4 regions of the Cellulosimicrobium sp. RS genome follow, and region 2 is predicted to be linked to each of the others. Evidence: riboswitches for the same ligand, from Rfam matches in the RefSeq annotation. Region 2 holds a riboswitch; each other region holds the start of a gene.
What was found. A riboswitch is a leader RNA that binds a small molecule or an ion and turns the genes downstream of it on or off. The one in region 2 is predicted to bind S-adenosylmethionine.

Region 1 (4,074 bases), on a different contig from region 2:
TCCGTCGCGAGGACGATCGTGCCGCTCCCGCCCGACGCCTCGGGCAGCGCGGTCTGGAGCCGCTCGGTGACGTCCGCGGTGGGGGTGCCGGGGATCGAGAAGCTGCTGGCGAGCGTGCCGCCGAACGCGACGAACGCCGCCCCGGCGAGCACGAGCACCGCGAGCCACGCGGCGAGGACGGTCCGCGCGCGGCGCGCGCACGCGCGGCCGAGGCGGTAGAGGAGTTCAGCCATGAGGATCCTTCGGTGGGAGTCCGGTCCGGGTCCGGCGGGTGTGCCCGGGGTGGCGGGTGCGGTGCTGCGGGAGAGGTGGTCGCGAGGCGGGACAGGGCGGGGAGGGTGCGGGTCGTGTCAGACGGGGTCCGCCCAGCCGGCGCGGATCCGTTCGACGAGGCGGTCGAGCAGGCCGGACCACACCGCGCGCGACGCGTCGTCGTCGGCGGCGCCGGTCTCGGCCCACCAGCGCCGCTGGATGACGAGGACCCCGGCCATGAGCGCGCCCACGAGCATCTCGATCTCGAGCGGGTCGACGTCCGGGTGTCGGCGCGTGGTGGCCGCGACGAGGCGCTCGGCGAGGTGGGTGAAGGTGCGCACGACCATCGTCGTGACGCGCGGCGTGGGCTCGGTCGCGGTACCGCCGAGGGCGCGCGTGAGGTAGGCCATGGGGCCGACGAGGTCCGTGCCGCGCAGCGCCGCGGTGACGTCGTCGAGGGGCGTGGGGCGGTCGGTGCCCGGCTCGGCCGCGCTCGCCCCGAGCGTCTCGACGACGGTGCCCAGCACGTCCTCGCAGACCTCGACCACGACGTCGTCGAGCGACGCGAAGTGGTTGAAGATCGTGCGGCGCGCGACGTCGGCCCGGGCCGCGAGCTCGTCGACGGTGAAGCGCGCGCCGCCCTTCTCCTCCATGAGCGACGCGGCGGCGGCGACGATCGCGCGGCGGTGGCGTGCGCGCAGGGCCGCGCGACGGTCGGGGGCCGCGGCGTCCGGGCCGGGGGCGTCCGCGCTCGGCGCGTCCGGGGTCACGGCGTCCGTCGCGGGCGCGGTCGGGCGCTCGGGTCCGGGGAGGAGAGGCACCTCTTGACACTAGGTGCATCGATGCACTCGGTGCAAACGAGGGCCTCGGCTGCTCAAAGTTGACCGATCGAGTCCAGTATGTGGGAAGGTCCCGGCGGTGCGTTGACACCCTCTCCGACCGCTCGTAGGTTCCCGGCAACCGAGGTCCACGGACCCCGGCACAGGACATGGTCATGAGCTCCGACGCGAAGCCCCGGCTCGTCGGACGGCAACCCTCCCGCGCGGCGGGGTGCCCCGGGTGAGGACCAGGTCCCGCGTCGCGCGACCTGCGCGGTGCGGGGCAACACGCGGCGCCCGGAGACGGGCACGAAGGAGACGGACGATGGACCGGCGAGAGTCGAGCACCGCGGTGAGCACCCCGCACGCGCCGACGTGCCCCTGTCCGGTCCGCGGTGCGGCCGTCGTCTCCTGTCCGGTCGGCGCCCCCGTGCGCGTCACCTGTTGTCGCTGACGACGCCCCGCTCCTGACGCCGCGCGCTCCCGCGCGCACGCCCTGACGGGCCTCCCTCCGGCCTCCCCGGCCCCGCCCTGCCGTCCCGCGGCGGGACGACCCTGCCCACCCCCGGCACCCCGCCGCGCCCTGAGCGCGCCGCCGGCGCCTGTCCCAGAACGGATCCTCGCGATGCCCGACCCCCGCCCCGCCCGTACCGTCCACCTGGGCGTCGACCTCACCGACGCCGGTGCGCACCCCGCCGCCTGGCGGACCGTGGGCTCCCAGGCCCAGCGCCTGTTCGACGCCAAGCGCCTCGTCGAGCTCGTGGCCACCGCCCAGCGCGGCCTGCTCGACCTCGTCACGCTCGACGACGCGTTCACCCTCCAGCCGGGCCGCAACGGGTCCGTGCGCGGCCGGCTCGACGCCGCGCTCGTCGCGTCCCGGCTCGCGCCGCGCAGCGCGGGCATCGGCCTCGTCCCGACCGTCACCACCACGCACACCGAGCCGTTCCACGTCTCCAAGGCGGTCGCGACGATCGACCACGTGAGCTCCGGCCGCGCGGGATGGCAGGTCGGGTGGTCCACGACCCCGGCCGAGGCCGCGGCCTTCGGGCGCAAGGGCGCCCAGGACGAGCCCGACGCCGTGGCCGAGGCCGACGAGGCGGTCGAGGTCGTCACGCGGCTCTGGGACTCGTGGGAGGACGACGCCGAGATCCGCGACGTCGCGACGGGCCGGTTCGTGGACCGCGAGAAGCTGCACTACGTCGACCACGAGGGCATCCGGTTCGCGGTCAAGGGGCCGTCGATCACGCCGCGCCCGCCGCAGGGCCAGCCGCCCGTCGTCGTGCGGGCGAGCACGCCGGCGTCGCTCGACCTCGCGGCCCGGCGGGCCGACGTCGTGCGGGTCCGCGCGGCGACGCGGGACGAGGCGGTCGCGCTGCGGGCGCAGGTGCGCGACGCCGCCGCGGACGCCGGGCGCGACCCCGACGGGCTGCGGGTCCTCGTGGACGCGTACGTCGTCGTCGGGGACACGCGCGCGAGCGCGCAGGCCCGCCTCGACCTGCTCGAGGACCTCGAGGGCGTCTCGTGGGACACCGACTCGCTGACGCACGTCGGCACGGCGCGCGACCTCGCGGCGACGGTCGAGGAGTGGGCGCACGCCGGTGCCGCCGACGGCTTCCTGCTGCGGCCGTCGTCGCTGAGCACGGACCTCGACGCGATCGTCGACGGGGTCGTGCCGCTGCTCCAGGGCGTGGGCCTGTTCCGCACCGCGTACCCGGGCACGACGCTGCGCGACACGCTCGGCCTCCCGCACCCCGCGAACCGCTACGCGGCGATCGCCTGAGCCCGGACGGACGCGACATGAGCACCCGACCCCGCAAGCAGATCCACCTCGGCGCCCACTTCCCGGGCGTCAACAACACCACCGTGTGGAGCGACCCCCGCTCGCGCAGCCAGATCGACTTCGCGTCGTTCGAGCACCTCGCGCGCCGCGCCGAGGAGGCTAGGCTCGACTTCTTCTTCCTCGCCGAGGGCCTGCGCCTGCGCGAGCACAAGGGCCGCATCCACGACCTCGACGTCGTCGGCCGCCCCGACACGCTGCCCGTCCTCGCCGCGCTCGCCGCCGTCACCGAGCGGCTCGGCCTCGCGGGCACGATCAACACGACGTTCAACGAGCCGTGGGAGCTCGCGAAGCAGTTCGCGACGCTCGACCTGCTCTCCGAGGGCCGCGCGGCGTGGAACCTCGTGACGAGCCCCGACGCCTTCACGGGCGCCAACTTCCGCCGCGGCGGGTACCTGCCCTACCCCGAGCGGTACGCGCGGGCGGCCGAGGTCGTCGAGGTCGCGCGCGCCCTGTGGGACTCGTGGGACGACGACGCCGTGCTGGCCGACCGGATCGCGGGCGAGTTCCTGCGGCCCGGCGCGGTGCGGCCGGTCGCGCACCACGGGACGTACGCGGACGTCGTCGGGCTGTTCGAGACGCCGCGCGGCCCGCAGGGCCACCCCGTCCTGTTCCAGGCGGGCGACTCGGCCGACGGGCGCGACTTCGCCGCCGCGACCGCCGACGTCGTGTTCTCCGCGCACTCGACGTTCGACGCCGGGCGCGCGTTCTACGAGGACGTCAAGGGGCGGCTCGCGGCGCACGGGCGCGAGCGCGACTCCCTGAAGATCCTGCCCGCGACCGTCGTCGTGCTGGGCGACACGCCCGCCGAGGCGGAGGAGCGCGCCCGGGAGATCCGGCTCCAGCAGGTCTCGGGCCCGACGGCGATCGCGTTCCTCGAGCAGGTCTGGGGCCGCGACCTCGAGGCGTACGACCCCGAGGGCCCGCTGCCCGACGTCGACCCCGACACCGAGAACCTGTCGATCACGCGCGGCCGCGTGCGGCACGCGAAGGACCCGGCGGCGGTCGCCGCGGCGTGGCGCGAGCAGGCCGAGGCGAACGGGTGGTCGATCCGCGAGCTCGTCATCCAGGTGACGTCGCGCGGCGGGTTCGTCGGCACGCCGCAGCAGGTCGCGGACGACATCGACCGGCACGTCCAGGAGGACGCCTCCGACGGCTTCATCCTCG
Region 2 (4,074 bases):
TGACGAGGCTCCCCCACGTGGTGCGCGCGTAGAACGTGCGGCCCACCTCGACGCGGCGGTCGACGAGCGACAGGTCGCGGAACGCGGTGCTGCCAAGCACGGCGCCGGGCGCGCCGTCGGGGTCGACGGCGCGCACGACGAAGCCCGTGAGGTCCGGGGCCGCGCGGGTCGCGGCCACGAGATCGGCCATCCCCGCGACCCCGTAGGGCAGGGGGATGCTCATCCCTGACCACATCGCCTCGTCGACGAGGCCGGCCAGCGTCTCAGCGTGCTCCAGGGCCAGCGGTTCCAGCCGGAAACCGTGCCCCGAGAGGACGACGTCGTGCAGCACAGCGCATATCAGAGCACACGCGGAACACCGCGCCAAGAGGGTCCGGCGACGCGGTGGACAACGCTCGGCGACGACCCGGTGAACAGGCTGCCGCGTCGGCCGCCGGTGACGGTCAGACGGCCGGTCCGCAGCCCGCCGCGTCGGCGAGGAAACCCGCCGCCGCGGTCGCGAAGAGCCCCTCCAGGCCGGACCCCGCGGGGACCGGGCGCGGGTCGTCCACGACGGCCCAGCAGCCGTCGACGACCTCGTACCGGGTGGTCGGTCCCTGCTCGACGTACGCGCGCACGGCCTCGACGAGGCGCACGACGTCCGCACCGGTCGTCCCGACGCCCACCGAGGCGCGGATCGCGCCCGCGTCGTAGCCGAGGCGCGCGAGCAGCGGGTGCGCGCAGAACCGGCCGTCGCGCACGCCGATGCCGTGCTCGGCCGAGAGGTAGGCGGCGACGAGGCCCGGGTCGTGGCCCTCGACGGCGAACGTCACGACGCCGACCGGGTCGACGGCGTCGTCCCACACGCGCACGACCCGGACACCCGGGACGGCCTCCAGGCCCGCGACGAGGGCCGCGCGGAGCGCCGCCTCGTGCGCGTGCAGGTCGGCCGGGTCGAGCGCGGCGAGCGCGTCGCACGCCGCCGCGAGCGCCGCGGCGCCCACCACGTTCGGCGAGCCGGCCTCGTGGCGTGCGGGCGCCGTCTGCCACTGCGTCCCGGTCACCGCGACCTGGCGCACGGCGCCGCCGCCCGCGAGGTAGGGGGTGCCCGCGTCGAGCCAGTCGCGCCGCCCGACGAGCGCCCCCGCGCCGAACGGCGCGTAGGTCTTGTGCCCCGAGAACGCGACGTAGTCGACACCCGACGCGGCGAGCGAGAACCCGCGGTGCGGGACGAGCTGCGCGCCGTCGAGCACGACGCGCGCCCCGGCGTCGTGCGCGGCGCGGACGACCTCGGCGACGGGCAGGGACTCGCCCGTGACGTTGGAGGCGCCGGTCACGGCGACGAGCGCGTACGGGAAGCGCGCGAGCTCGGTGCGCAGGCCCGAGAGCGTCTCCGCGACGGACGCGCCGCCCGCGAGGACCGTCGCGCCGCCGGCGCGCTGCCACGGCAGCAGGTTCGCGTGGTGCTCGACGTCGAGGACGAGCACGCGCCCGGGCGTGCCGTCCGGGTTCGCCGGGACGCAGCCCGCGAGCAGGTTGAGCGAGTCGGTCGTGTTGCGCGTGACGACCGTGACGTCGTCCTCGCGCGCGCCGACGAACGCGCCGATCGTGCGGCGCGACGCCTCGTAGAGCGCCGTGGAGACCTGCGACAGGTAGCCCGCGCCGCGGTGCACGCTCGCGTAGAGCGGCAGCACCTCGGTCACGCGGTCCGCGACCGAGCGCAGCGCCGGGGCCGACGCCGCGACGTCGAGGTTCGCGTACGGCACGCTGCGGCCGTCGACGAGCGGGACGAGCGTGTCCCCGCCGACGACGGGCAGGAGCGCGGGCGCGTCGACGAGCGCCGCGAGGTCAGGGGCCGGGGCGTCGGTGGGACACGAGACGTCCGCGAGAGCAGTCATGGCACAGTCCTCCAGGGTCGTCCGGGGAGAACCTCCCCGCGCTTGCCGCCCGCCGGTCGGCGTGCGGCCTGGTCGTCACCCGGGGCACCCCGCCGCGAGAGGAGGGTTGCCGGCCAGCAAACCGGGGTTTCGCGCTGGCACTCATGACCTGCGGACCAGGATGTCCGCGCGGACGGCGGCGTGTCAACCGGTGGTCACGGCGTCTCGGATGGCGGGACGCGGCGCTCCGCGTCATAAGCCCGCGCGTCGGAGCCACGCGACGTCGGGCACCTCCACCCCGGGCCGCTCCCCGAGACGGGCGTTCCGCACGTCGGACGCGTGGCGTACGATCCGAGCCAACCATCCGGAGCGGCCGAGTGACGTGGCACGTCGACGCCGCAGCAACCCCCCGGACCGCCTCGGCGGCCGGGCGCAGGGTGCTACTGCCACGATCGATGGAGGAGGACTCTCATGAGCGACCAGTCCCAGCAGGCGTCGGCACCCCGGCCGGCACCCCCCGAGGCGCGTCCCGCCGTCGGCTACGCCGGCGACCTCACCCCGCAGCAGGCGTGGGACCTGCTCGCGCACGACGAGCGCGCCGTGCTCGTGGACGTCCGCACCGAGGGCGAGTGGCGCACCATCGGCGTGCCCGACGCCACGGAGCTCGGCCGCGACGTCCTGTTCGACGAGTGGGTGACCCCGGCGGGCCCGAACCCGCGGTTCCTCGACCGGCTCGTCGAGGCAGGTCTGACGCCCGGCGACGAGCGTCCCGTCGTGTTCCTGTGCCGCTCGGGCCAGCGGTCGATCGGCGCGGCGCGCGCGGCCACGGCCGCCGGGCTCGGGCCGTCGTACAACGTGCTCGAGGGCTTCGAGGGCGCCCAGGGGTTCTCGGGCCTGCGGGACGTCGAGGGCTGGAAGGTCCGCGGGCTGCCCACCACGACGTTCGACGAGGCCGCCCGGTGAGCGCGGTCGTGCCCGGGAGCGTGCCCGGCGGCTCCGGCCGCAAGCCCCTGCCCGCGAGCGCCCGCCCCGCGACGCTCGCCGTGCGCGGCGGCCACGCGCGCACCGAGTTCCAGGAGACGTCCGAGGCGCTGTTCCTCACGCAGGGCTACACGTACGACCGCGCGGCCGACGCCGAGGCCGCGTTCAAGGGGGAGCTCGACCGGTTCGTCTACTCGCGCTACGGCAACCCGACCGTGCACACGTTCGAGGAGCGCCTGCGCCTCCTGGAGGGCGCGGAGGCGTGCTACGCGACGGCGTCCGGCATGTCCGCCGTGTTCACGGCGCTCGCCGCGCTGGTGCGGTCCGGGTCGCGCATCGTCGCGGCGCGCGCGCTCTTCGGGTCGAGCCTCGTCATCTTCGACGAGATCTTCGCGAAGTGGGGCGTGCGGACGGACTACGTCGACGGCCACGTGCTGTCGCAGTGGGAGGAGGCGCTGTCCACCCCCGCGGACGTCGTGTTCTTCGAGACGCCGTCCAACCCCATGCAGGACATCGTCGACGCGCGGCGCGTGAGCGAGCTCGCGCACGCCGCCGGCGCGGTCGTCGTGCTCGACAACGTCTTCGCGACGCCGCTGCTGCAGCGTCCGCTCGAGCTCGGTGCCGACGTCGTCGTCTACTCGGCGACCAAGCACATCGACGGGCAGGGCCGCGTGCTCGGCGGCGCGATCCTCGGCACCGAGGAGTACGTCACCGGTCCCGTGCAGACGTTCATCCGCAACACCGGGCCGTCGCTGTCGGCGTTCAACGCGTGGGTGCTGCTCAAGGGCCTCGAGACGCTGCCCGTGCGCGTCGCCGCGCAGAACGCCGCCGCGGAGCAGGTCGCGGAGGCGCTGGAGCAGCTCCCCGGGATCGGCCGCGTGCGCTACCCGTTCCTCGCCTCGCACCCGCAGCGCGAGCTCGCGCGGTCGCAGCAGAGCGGTGGCGGGACCGTCGTGACGTTCGACCTCGCCGTGCCCGAGGGCACCGACCCCGAGACGGCGAAGAAGCGCGCGTTCACGTTCCTCGACGCGCTCCAGGTCGTCGACATCTCGAACAACCTCGGCGACGCGAAGTCCCTCGTCACGCACCCGGCCACCACGACGCACCGCAAGCTCGGCCCCGAGGGCCGCGCCGCGGTCGGCATCGCGGAGACGACCGTGCGCCTGTCGGTGGGCCTGGAAGACCCGCAAGACATCATCGAGGACGTCGCCCAAGCCCTGAACTCCTGACCCCGCCT
Region 3 (4,074 bases), on a different contig from region 2:
CCGAGGAGCTCGCCTGGGAGAAGGCGCACCGCATCCTCGACCGGATCGAGGCGCGCAAGGCCGCCGCCGGGGGACAGCTCAGCCGTCGGCACCCGATCGACAAGCCCGAGAACGCGGGCTCTCAGCGGCTGCTCGAGATCGCCGCCCAGGGCGAGCGCTTCGACACCGCGCTGTGGACCGCGACCGCGAAGGCCACCGGCGGCGCCGGCAACTCCAACTCGCTCGTCGGCACGCCCGAGCAGGTCGCCGAGGCGCTCCTCGCCTACTACGACCTCGGCGTCCGCGTCATCTCCGCGCGCGGCTACGACCTGCTCGACGACGCGGTCGACTTCGGTCGCTACGTCATCCCCCTCGTCCGCGAGGAGGTCGCGAAGCGCGACGCCGCCGCCGCCGAGGCCGCCGCGGCCTGAGAGATCGGCAACCCCGCCCCGCTTCGGCAGCTCCGGTCGGATTCGGCACCTGCGGGTGCCGATCACGGCCGGAGCTGCCGAACGCGCCGGTACCGGCCCCCCGGACGACGACGAACAACAAGGAGAAGGACGTGCGGTTCCAGGTACTCGACATCGTGTTCAACCCGCCCCACCCCGTGACCGGGGAGGCGGTCGCGCCGTCCGACCGGTTGAACCGGGTCGTCGAGACGGCGGTGCTGGCGGAGGAGCTCGGGTTCGACTCGTTCGCGGTGGGGGAGCGGCACGCGGGAGAGGTGCTGTCGTCGGCGCCGACGGTGATCCTCGGCGCGGTCGCGGCGCGGACGTCGCGCATCCTGCTGAGCACGGGCGTCACGGTGCTGTCCCTGCTCGACCCGATCCGCGTCGCCGAGGACCTCGCGACGGTCGACCAGCTGAGCCGCGGGCGGCTGGAGATCGTCATCGGCAAGGGCAACGAGGTGCTGCAGTACCCGCTGCTCGGGCTGGACCTCGACAAGCAGTACGAGTACCTCCAGGAGAACTACGAGCTGCTGCGCCTGCTGCTGTCGGAGGAGGACGTCAGCTGGAGCGGGCGGCACCGCCACGCGCTGGAGCACGCGACGACGCTGCCGCGACCGTTCGCCGGGCCGTTCCGGATCTGGCACGGGTCGGCGACGTCGCGCTTCGCGGTGGACCTCGCGGCCCGGTACGGGGACCCGATCGTCAGCGCCAACGCGTTGCAGCCGCGCGAGAACTACCAGGTGCTCATCGACCGCTTCCGCGAGCAGTACGCGGCGCACGGGCACGACCCGGCGTACGGGTTCGTCGGGTCGGGCTCGGGCGGGCTGTTCCTCGCCGACACGACGGAGGAGGCGATCGAGCAGTACCGCCCGATCTACGAGGGCCAGGTCGCGGCGGCGGCGCGCCGGGGGTACGGGCCCGACGCCGTCGGGAAGGCACCGAGCTTCCGGACGGTCGAGGACGCCGTCGAGCGCGGGCCCGCGCTCGTGGGGTCGCCGGAGCGCGTGGCGGAGAAGATCCTCGACTACCACGCCTCGTACCGGCACGACCTGCAGTCCGTCTCGGTGAACCACCTGATCCCCGCGGCGCAGCAGGAGGACGTGCTGCGCCGGTTCGCGGAGGAGGTCGTGCCCGTCGTGCAGGCCGAGGTGAAGACGGACCTGTGGAGCCCGGCCGACGCCCGCCGCGCGGCGGGGTTCACGGCGGCCTGACGAGGCATCCTCGACGCCACGGCCGGTTCGCTCTTCCTCGAGCTGGGCGGCGCGGATGATGGAGGAGGCTGCGCTGCGGGCCCGGCGGCAGGCTGAGAACACCCCTGCTGAAGAGGCCGACGGTGTAGCGTCGCGTCCCGGGCGCAGCTCCGGTCTCGACGCAGGCTCTCGCACTCACGCCGCCCTTCCTTGACGCGACGACCCCTCCGCGAGGTGCGCCATGACGACCCACTACTCGCTCGACGCGTTCTTCGGCTCGTTCTTCCACCAGGACTGGGAAGAGGACTACGGGAGTCCCGCAGGTGCTCTGGCGCGTTTCCTGGACCTGGTCGGCCCCAGCAGGTACGACGGACTCGTCGACGAGATCGACAGCACCCTGGACCGCTACCGTTCCGACGAGCAGGTCGTCGAGTGGATCAACGGCCGGCTTCATGCCGAGCTCTATCGCGAGGCCGTGGGAATGCCGCTGCGCGACTGGCTCCTCGTGGTCCGGGGAGAAGTGACGGCGAGAATCACCGCATCAGATCTTGACGGTCCCTGAGGAGTTTCGCTCTCTCGGTCTCTCGCGTGCCGGCTACGGTCGGCGGGCCTGATCGCGACGGCTCCGGTGGCGCGTCGTGCTCGGCGTGCCGGCGCACGTCCGGGCGTCGACGACGTCGCTGTCGACGCCCGTGGCGCGCGCTTCGCTGTCGGTGGCGTCGCGGCGGTCCGTGCTGCCGCAGGTCGGGCGCCCGTCCGAGCGCGCCCGGTCCGTGGCGCCACCCCACCTCCCGAGTCGCCCTTCCCGGCGCGGTGACACGCGAGACGGCCGCGACTCGCGTCGTCTCGGCGGAAACAACCGTCCGTCTGGCGGGACGGCCGTCTCGATACTTGACTCAACCGGTCGAGATTGTCTTTCCTGCTCCCAGGTGACGAGCGTCAGCACGTAGGCCCGGCTCGCTGACCAGCAACCCTTCGACGTGACGGGGTGCTCCGGGAACGACCTGACCGCGCCGCTCCCGCGGCGCGGTAAGCACGGCACCCCGGTGGGCACCCCCGCCGCGCCGGCCCTGGGCCCGCCGCGGACGACCACCGGCGCCGGACGACCGCCGGTCCTCAGCCGGCACACGAGGAGAGCAGCACGACATGATCCCCACACCTCACCGACGCCGGTCCCTGACCGTCGCCGCGGCGGCCGCCGCGACGGGCCTCCTGCTCAGCGCGTGCGCGGGCGGCGGCTCCGGCGCGTCCGACGGCGACGGGTCGCCCAGCCCGTCCGGCGAGCCCGTGACGGGCGGCGACCTGACGTTCGCCCTCACGGTCGACTCGCACTGCATCGACCCGCAGCAGGTCGGCAACAACGACGCCATCGCGGCGGCCCGCCAGACCGTCGCGTCGCTCACGGCGCAGGACCCGGAGTCGGGCGAGATCCTGCCGTGGCTCGCGGAGAGCTGGGAGGTGAACGACGACGCGTCGAGCTACACGTTCCACCTGCGCGACGACGCGACGTACGCCGACGGCACGCCGATCGACGCCGAGTCGGTGAAGACGAACTTCGACGCGATCGTCGCGCTCGGTGCGACGGCGTCGCTCGGGTCGCAGTACCTCGTCGGCTACGAGGGCACGACCGTCACCGACCCGCAGACCCTCACGGTGGACTTCGCGGAGCCGAGCGCGCAGTTCCTCCAGGCGACGTCGACGTTCTCGCTCGGCCTCCTCGCCCCGTCCTCGGCCGACCTGAGCGTCGAGGACCGCTGCGCCGGGAAGTTCGTCGGCTCCGGCCCGTTCTCCGTGAAGTCGTACACGCAGGACCAGGAGATCGTGCTCGAGAAGGTCGCGGGCTACGCGTGGGGCTCGGAGGCGAGCGACCACCAGGGCGAGGCCTACCTCGACACGGTGACGTTCAAGGTCATCCCCGAGGCGAGCGTGCGCAGCGGCAGCCTGCAGTCGGGGCAGATCGACGCCACGGCCGCGATCTCGACCGTCGACCTCCCGCAGTTCGACGGGAACGGGTTCTGGCTCGAGTACCGCGCCAACCCGGGCGTCGTGTTCAACCTCTTCCCCAACGAGTCGAGCCCGCTCGCGGGCGACGAGGCCGTGCGGACGGCGATCCTCCAGGGCATCGACCGCGAGCAGATCGCGGACACCGTGCTCAGCGCGCAGGACGAGCCGGCCACGAGCGTCCTGTCGCACTCGACGCCGCTCTACGAGAGCGTCGCGGACGAGCTCGCCTACGACCCCGAGGGCGCGAAGAAGATCCTCGACGACGCGGGCTGGGTCGAGGGCGCCGACGGCGTGCGGGAGAAGGACGGCCAGAAGCTCTCCACGACCGTGACGTTCTGGCAGGTGCCGGAGCCGCTCGAGCTGGTCCAGCAGCAGCTCGCGCAGATCGGCGTGGACCTCCAGCTCCAGCACGTGACCGTCGCCGAGTCGCAGGCGATCAAGGAGAGCGGCGA
Region 4 (4,074 bases), on a different contig from region 2:
GTCGTTGCGCTCCGGCTCGCCGTGCACGAGCACGTCCAGGCGCAGCTCCTCCTGGAGCGCGACGACGCGCGCGATCTCCTCGCGCATCGCGGTCGTGTAGTCCGCGTCCGACAGCTCGCCCTTCGTCCACAGCGCGCGGGCCCGGCGGATCTCGGGCGTCTGCGGGAACGAGCCGATCGTCGTCGTGGGCAGCAGCGGCAGGTTCAGGCGCTCCTGCTGCGCGGCCGCACGCTCGGCGTAGTCACCGCGCGCGAAGTCCGCGTCGGTCAGCGCGGCCGCACGCTCGCGCACCGCGGGCACGACGACGCCGCTCGCCTCCGCGCGCGACGCCACCGCCGCGCGGGACGCCTCGATCTCCTCCGCGACGGCGTCGCGACCCTCGGTCAGCGCGCGGGCGAGCGTCGCGACCTCGCCGACCTTCTGGTCCGCGAACGCGAGCCAGTCGCGCAGGCGCGGGTCGAGCGTCGTGCCCGACGCCGTTCCCGCCTCGGCGAACGTCTCGTCCTCCACGTCGTGCGGCACGTGCAGCAGCGACGTCGACGTGCCGACGGCGACCGCGCCCGCGCCCAGGGCCCGGACGGTGTCGACGATGTCGAGCTTCGCCGCGAGGTCGGCGCGCCACACGTTGTGCCCGTCGATCACGCCCGCGACGAGCGTCTTGCCCGCGAGGCCGGGGACCTCGCCGTCGGCCGCTGCCGGGACCGCGCCCTTGACGAGGTCGATCGCGATCGCGTCCACGTCCGTGCCGGCGAGCAGCGCGAGACCGTCGCGGGCCGCGGCGCCGTCGCGCTCGGCGGCGGCCTGGAGGCCGCCGAACGGCGCGGCGACGAGGATCGCGGGACGCGCCTGCGCGGCGTCCCGGGCACCGACGGAGAGCTCCGTCGCGAGGGCGCGGTACGCGGACCCCACGGCGGCGGCGAGCTCGGCGAAGGGCACGTCGACCGAGTCGGTGACGAGGATCGGCTCGTCGAGCTGGACCCACGGCGCGCCGGCCGCGGCGAGTGCGCGCAGCAGGTCGGCGTAGGCGGCGACGACGTCGTCGAGGCGGTCGAGCGGCGCGAACCCGGCGGGCGCGTCGTCCGCGGCCTTGGACAGCGCGAGGAACGTCACGGGCCCGACGACGACGGGCCGCGTCACGACGCCGGCCTCCTTCGCCTCGACGAACTCGCGCGCGACGCGGTCGTCGACGAACCGGATCGGGGTGTCCGGGCCGATCTCGGGGACCAGGTAGTGGTAGTTCGTGTCGAACCACTTGGTCATCTCGAGCGGGGCGTCGTCCCCCTGGCCGCGCGCCACGGTGAAGTAGCCCGCGAGGTCGAGGCGGCCGGCGTCGTCCGTCAACGACGCGAACCGCGACGGGACCGCCCCGAGGGCGGCGGCGACGTCGAGCACCTGGTCGTAGAAGGAGAACGAGCCGGGGACGGACGCGTTGTCGGCGCCGAGGCCGAGCTCGACGAGGCGGCGCACGGTCGCGAGGCGCAGCTCGCGGGCCGTGGCCTCGAGCTCCTCGGCCGACGTCTTGCCGGCCCAGAACGCCTCGACGGCCTTCTTGAGCTCGCGGCGGCGCCCGATGCGCGGGTAGCCGAGCACGGTCCCGGCGGGGAATCCGACCGGGTTCTGGGTAGGGGAGGGTACGGAAGTGGCCATGATCGAAACCTCTTGCTGGTCCGGAGGACCGGTCAGACGGGCGCGCCGTGCGTGGCGGCGCTCGTCGTGGGCAGGGAGGTGCCGGTGACCCACGGCCCGCTGGCCAGGTCCGGGACGAGCGGGGCGGCGGCGGCGCTGGCGCCGCCCCCGGTCCCGCCCGACCCGCCGCCGAGGTGGACACCCTCGAGCAGGTCAAGAGCGGCGCGGTGCTTGTTGAACGTGTACACGTGCAGACCGGGCGTGCCCGCGTCGAGGACGCGCTGCGCGAGGTCGACCGAGTACGCGATCCCGTAGGCGTGCTGCGCCTCCGGGTCGGGCAGGGCGTCGAGCGCGTCCAGCAGGTGCTGGGGCGCGCGCACGCCCGTGAGCTCCTCGACGCGACGGAGCCGCGCGGGCTCCGTCGTGGGCAGCAGCCCGGCGAGGATGGGGATCGTCACGCCGGCCGCACGGGCCTCGGCGACGAAGTCGGTGTACGACGACGCGTCGTAGAAGAGCTGCGTGATCGCGAAGCTCGCGCCGGCCTGCTGCTTCTGCCAGAGGCGGCGCACCTCCTGGGCGCGCGTCGTGCCGGCGGCGGGGTTGCCGTCGCAGAACGTCGCGACGGCGATCGTCAGCGGCCGGGCCGCGCCGCGCAGCGCGACCGCCGGGTCGGACGCGCAGCGCGACGCCTCGACCTCGCGCAGCAGCGCGACGAGCTCGGTCGACGACCGGACGCCGTCGGGCGCGGGCTGCCAGTCCGGCTGGTCGCGCGGCGGGTCGCCCCGCAGCGCGAGGAAGCTCCGCACGCCCTCGTCGAGGAAGTCGGTGATGACCGACTCCACGTCCTCGCGCGACGCCCCGACGCACGTGAGGTGTGCGATCGGCAGCACGGGCGTGCCCTGGAGCAGGCGTCCGACGACCTGGCGCGCGGTCGCGCGGTCGGTGCCCGCGGCGCCGTACGTCACGGACACGAAGTCGGGGTGCGTCGCGACGAGACGGCGTGCCGTCTCCCAGAACTTCGGGGCCGCGTCCGGTCGGCGCGGGGGCATGAGCTCGAACGACACCGTCGGCCGAGGACGGCCCGGACGGTGCGCGAAGGATGCCTCTGAGGTCATGCGTCACTCCATCGACCCTGGCGTTAGCACCTTTGTCCTCGGGAGGCTTCCGTCGGCGGGTTGCTGCGGTGTCGTCGAGCCAGGACTCTCGACCGCTCTGGATGGTTGGCACGATCCTACGACCCATCCGACATGCGGTCGAGAGCGCCCGCCAGGTGAGATGCGGAGGGATCGGCCGGAGGCGTAGCGGCGCCCCGCGCTACGGATCTCAGGCTCTCTACGCTACGAATTTCAGGTTTCCTACGCTACAGATTTCAGGTGCTCGAGCGAGGTCCCAGACACCGACCATGGCGACGGGTCGGCGTCGGCCTCGCAGGTCTCAGGCCCTCCGGCGCTCGGGCACGTGCAGACGCCGGAGGAACCGGTCGGTGCGCAGCGGCGGGCCGCGCCGGTCGAGGAGAGACACGACGACGACGGTCGCCGTCGCGAGCGGGATGGTCCAGGCAGCGGGCTGGGCGAGCAGGGCGCGCACGATGCCGGGGACGCCGTCGGCCATGTCGCCGGACGGGCTCCCGTACCCCGCGGCGACGAGCGCGGACGACGCGAGCAGCGCCGTCGCGCACAGGACGGCCCCCACGACCATGCCCGCCACCGCGCCCCGCGCGGTGAGGCCGCGCCACCACACGCCGAGCAGGATGACGGGGGACAGGGCCGACGCCGCGAAGACGAACACCGTCCCGACGCTCGTCACGAGGCCCTGCGGGATGGTGACGAGCGCGAACGCGAGCGGGATGAGCGTGCACGCGACCGCGGACCAGCGGAAGGACCGCACGGTGCCGCCGAACAGGTCCTGGCTCACGACGCCCGCCAGCGCCACCACGAGCCCCGACGACGTCCCGAGGAACGCGGCGAACGCCCCGGCGACGACGAGCGCGGCGAGCAGCTCGCCGCCGAGCCCGGGCACGAGGCGGGTCGGCAGCGCGAGGACGACGGTGTCCGCGACGCCGGGCGCCGCGAGGTCGGGCGCGACGACCCGCGCCACGAGCCCGAGCGTGCTCGACACCATGTAGAACACGCTGATCATGACGAGCACGACCACGGTCGTGCGGCGGGCCGAGCCGCCGTCGGGCGAGGTGTAGAAGCGCACGAGGACGTGCGGCAGGCCGGTCGTGCCGAGCAGGAGGGCGAGCAGGAGCGAGACGGTCGCGTACGCGTCGAGGCCGCCCGGCCCGGCCTCGTGGGGGAACACGGCGGCGGGGTCGAACGTGACGACGGCGCCGCCGGGCTCGAACGCCCCGCCGAGCGCCATGAGCACGACGACGAGCGGCACCGCGAGCGCGGTGAGCTTGACCCAGAACTGGAACGCCTGGACGAACGTGATGGAGCGCATCCC

Region 1: it holds a riboswitch for S-adenosylmethionine, as region 2 does, so the genes downstream of both, ACI769_RS05605 (LLM class flavin-dependent oxidoreductase) here and ACI769_RS05500 (aminotransferase class V-fold PLP-dependent enzyme) in region 2, are expected to answer to the same signal.
Region 3: it holds a riboswitch for S-adenosylmethionine, as region 2 does, so the genes downstream of both, ACI769_RS05675 (ABC transporter substrate-binding protein) here and ACI769_RS05500 (aminotransferase class V-fold PLP-dependent enzyme) in region 2, are expected to answer to the same signal.
Region 4: it holds a riboswitch for S-adenosylmethionine, as region 2 does, so the genes downstream of both, ACI769_RS09455 (methylenetetrahydrofolate reductase) here and ACI769_RS05500 (aminotransferase class V-fold PLP-dependent enzyme) in region 2, are expected to answer to the same signal.

What each region holds. Positions count from the first base shown of each region.
Region 1 is NZ_JBJXVU010000003.1:3,687-7,760, forward strand. Features, by position in the region: gene ACI769_RS05595 (MMPL family transporter) at 1-233, opposite strand, end outside; gene ACI769_RS05600 (helix-turn-helix domain-containing protein) at 351-1,073, opposite strand; SAM riboswitch class IV at 1,243-1,350, shown strand; gene ACI769_RS05605 (LLM class flavin-dependent oxidoreductase) at 1,696-2,850, shown strand; gene ACI769_RS05610 (NtaA/DmoA family FMN-dependent monooxygenase) at 2,868-4,074, shown strand, end outside.
Region 2 is NZ_JBJXVU010000002.1:521,860-525,933, reverse strand. Features, by position in the region: gene ACI769_RS05505 (GNAT family N-acetyltransferase) at 1-331, opposite strand, end outside; gene ACI769_RS05500 (aminotransferase class V-fold PLP-dependent enzyme) at 444-1,877, opposite strand; SAM riboswitch class IV at 1,911-2,026, opposite strand; gene ACI769_RS05495 (rhodanese-like domain-containing protein) at 2,328-2,819, shown strand; gene ACI769_RS05490 (O-succinylhomoserine sulfhydrylase) at 2,816-4,066, shown strand.
Region 3 is NZ_JBJXVU010000003.1:17,282-21,355, forward strand. Features, by position in the region: gene ACI769_RS05660 (LLM class flavin-dependent oxidoreductase) at 1-410, shown strand, start outside; gene ACI769_RS05665 (LLM class flavin-dependent oxidoreductase) at 542-1,639, shown strand; gene ACI769_RS05670 (contact-dependent growth inhibition system immunity protein) at 1,860-2,180, shown strand; SAM riboswitch class IV at 2,547-2,660, shown strand; gene ACI769_RS05675 (ABC transporter substrate-binding protein) at 2,765-4,074, shown strand, end outside.
Region 4 is NZ_JBJXVU010000005.1:84,817-88,890, reverse strand. Features, by position in the region: gene metE (5-methyltetrahydropteroyltriglutamate--homocysteine S-methyltransferase) at 1-1,647, opposite strand, end outside; gene ACI769_RS09455 (methylenetetrahydrofolate reductase) at 1,680-2,741, opposite strand; SAM riboswitch class I at 2,747-2,849, opposite strand; gene ACI769_RS09450 (cation acetate symporter) at 3,061-4,074, opposite strand, start outside.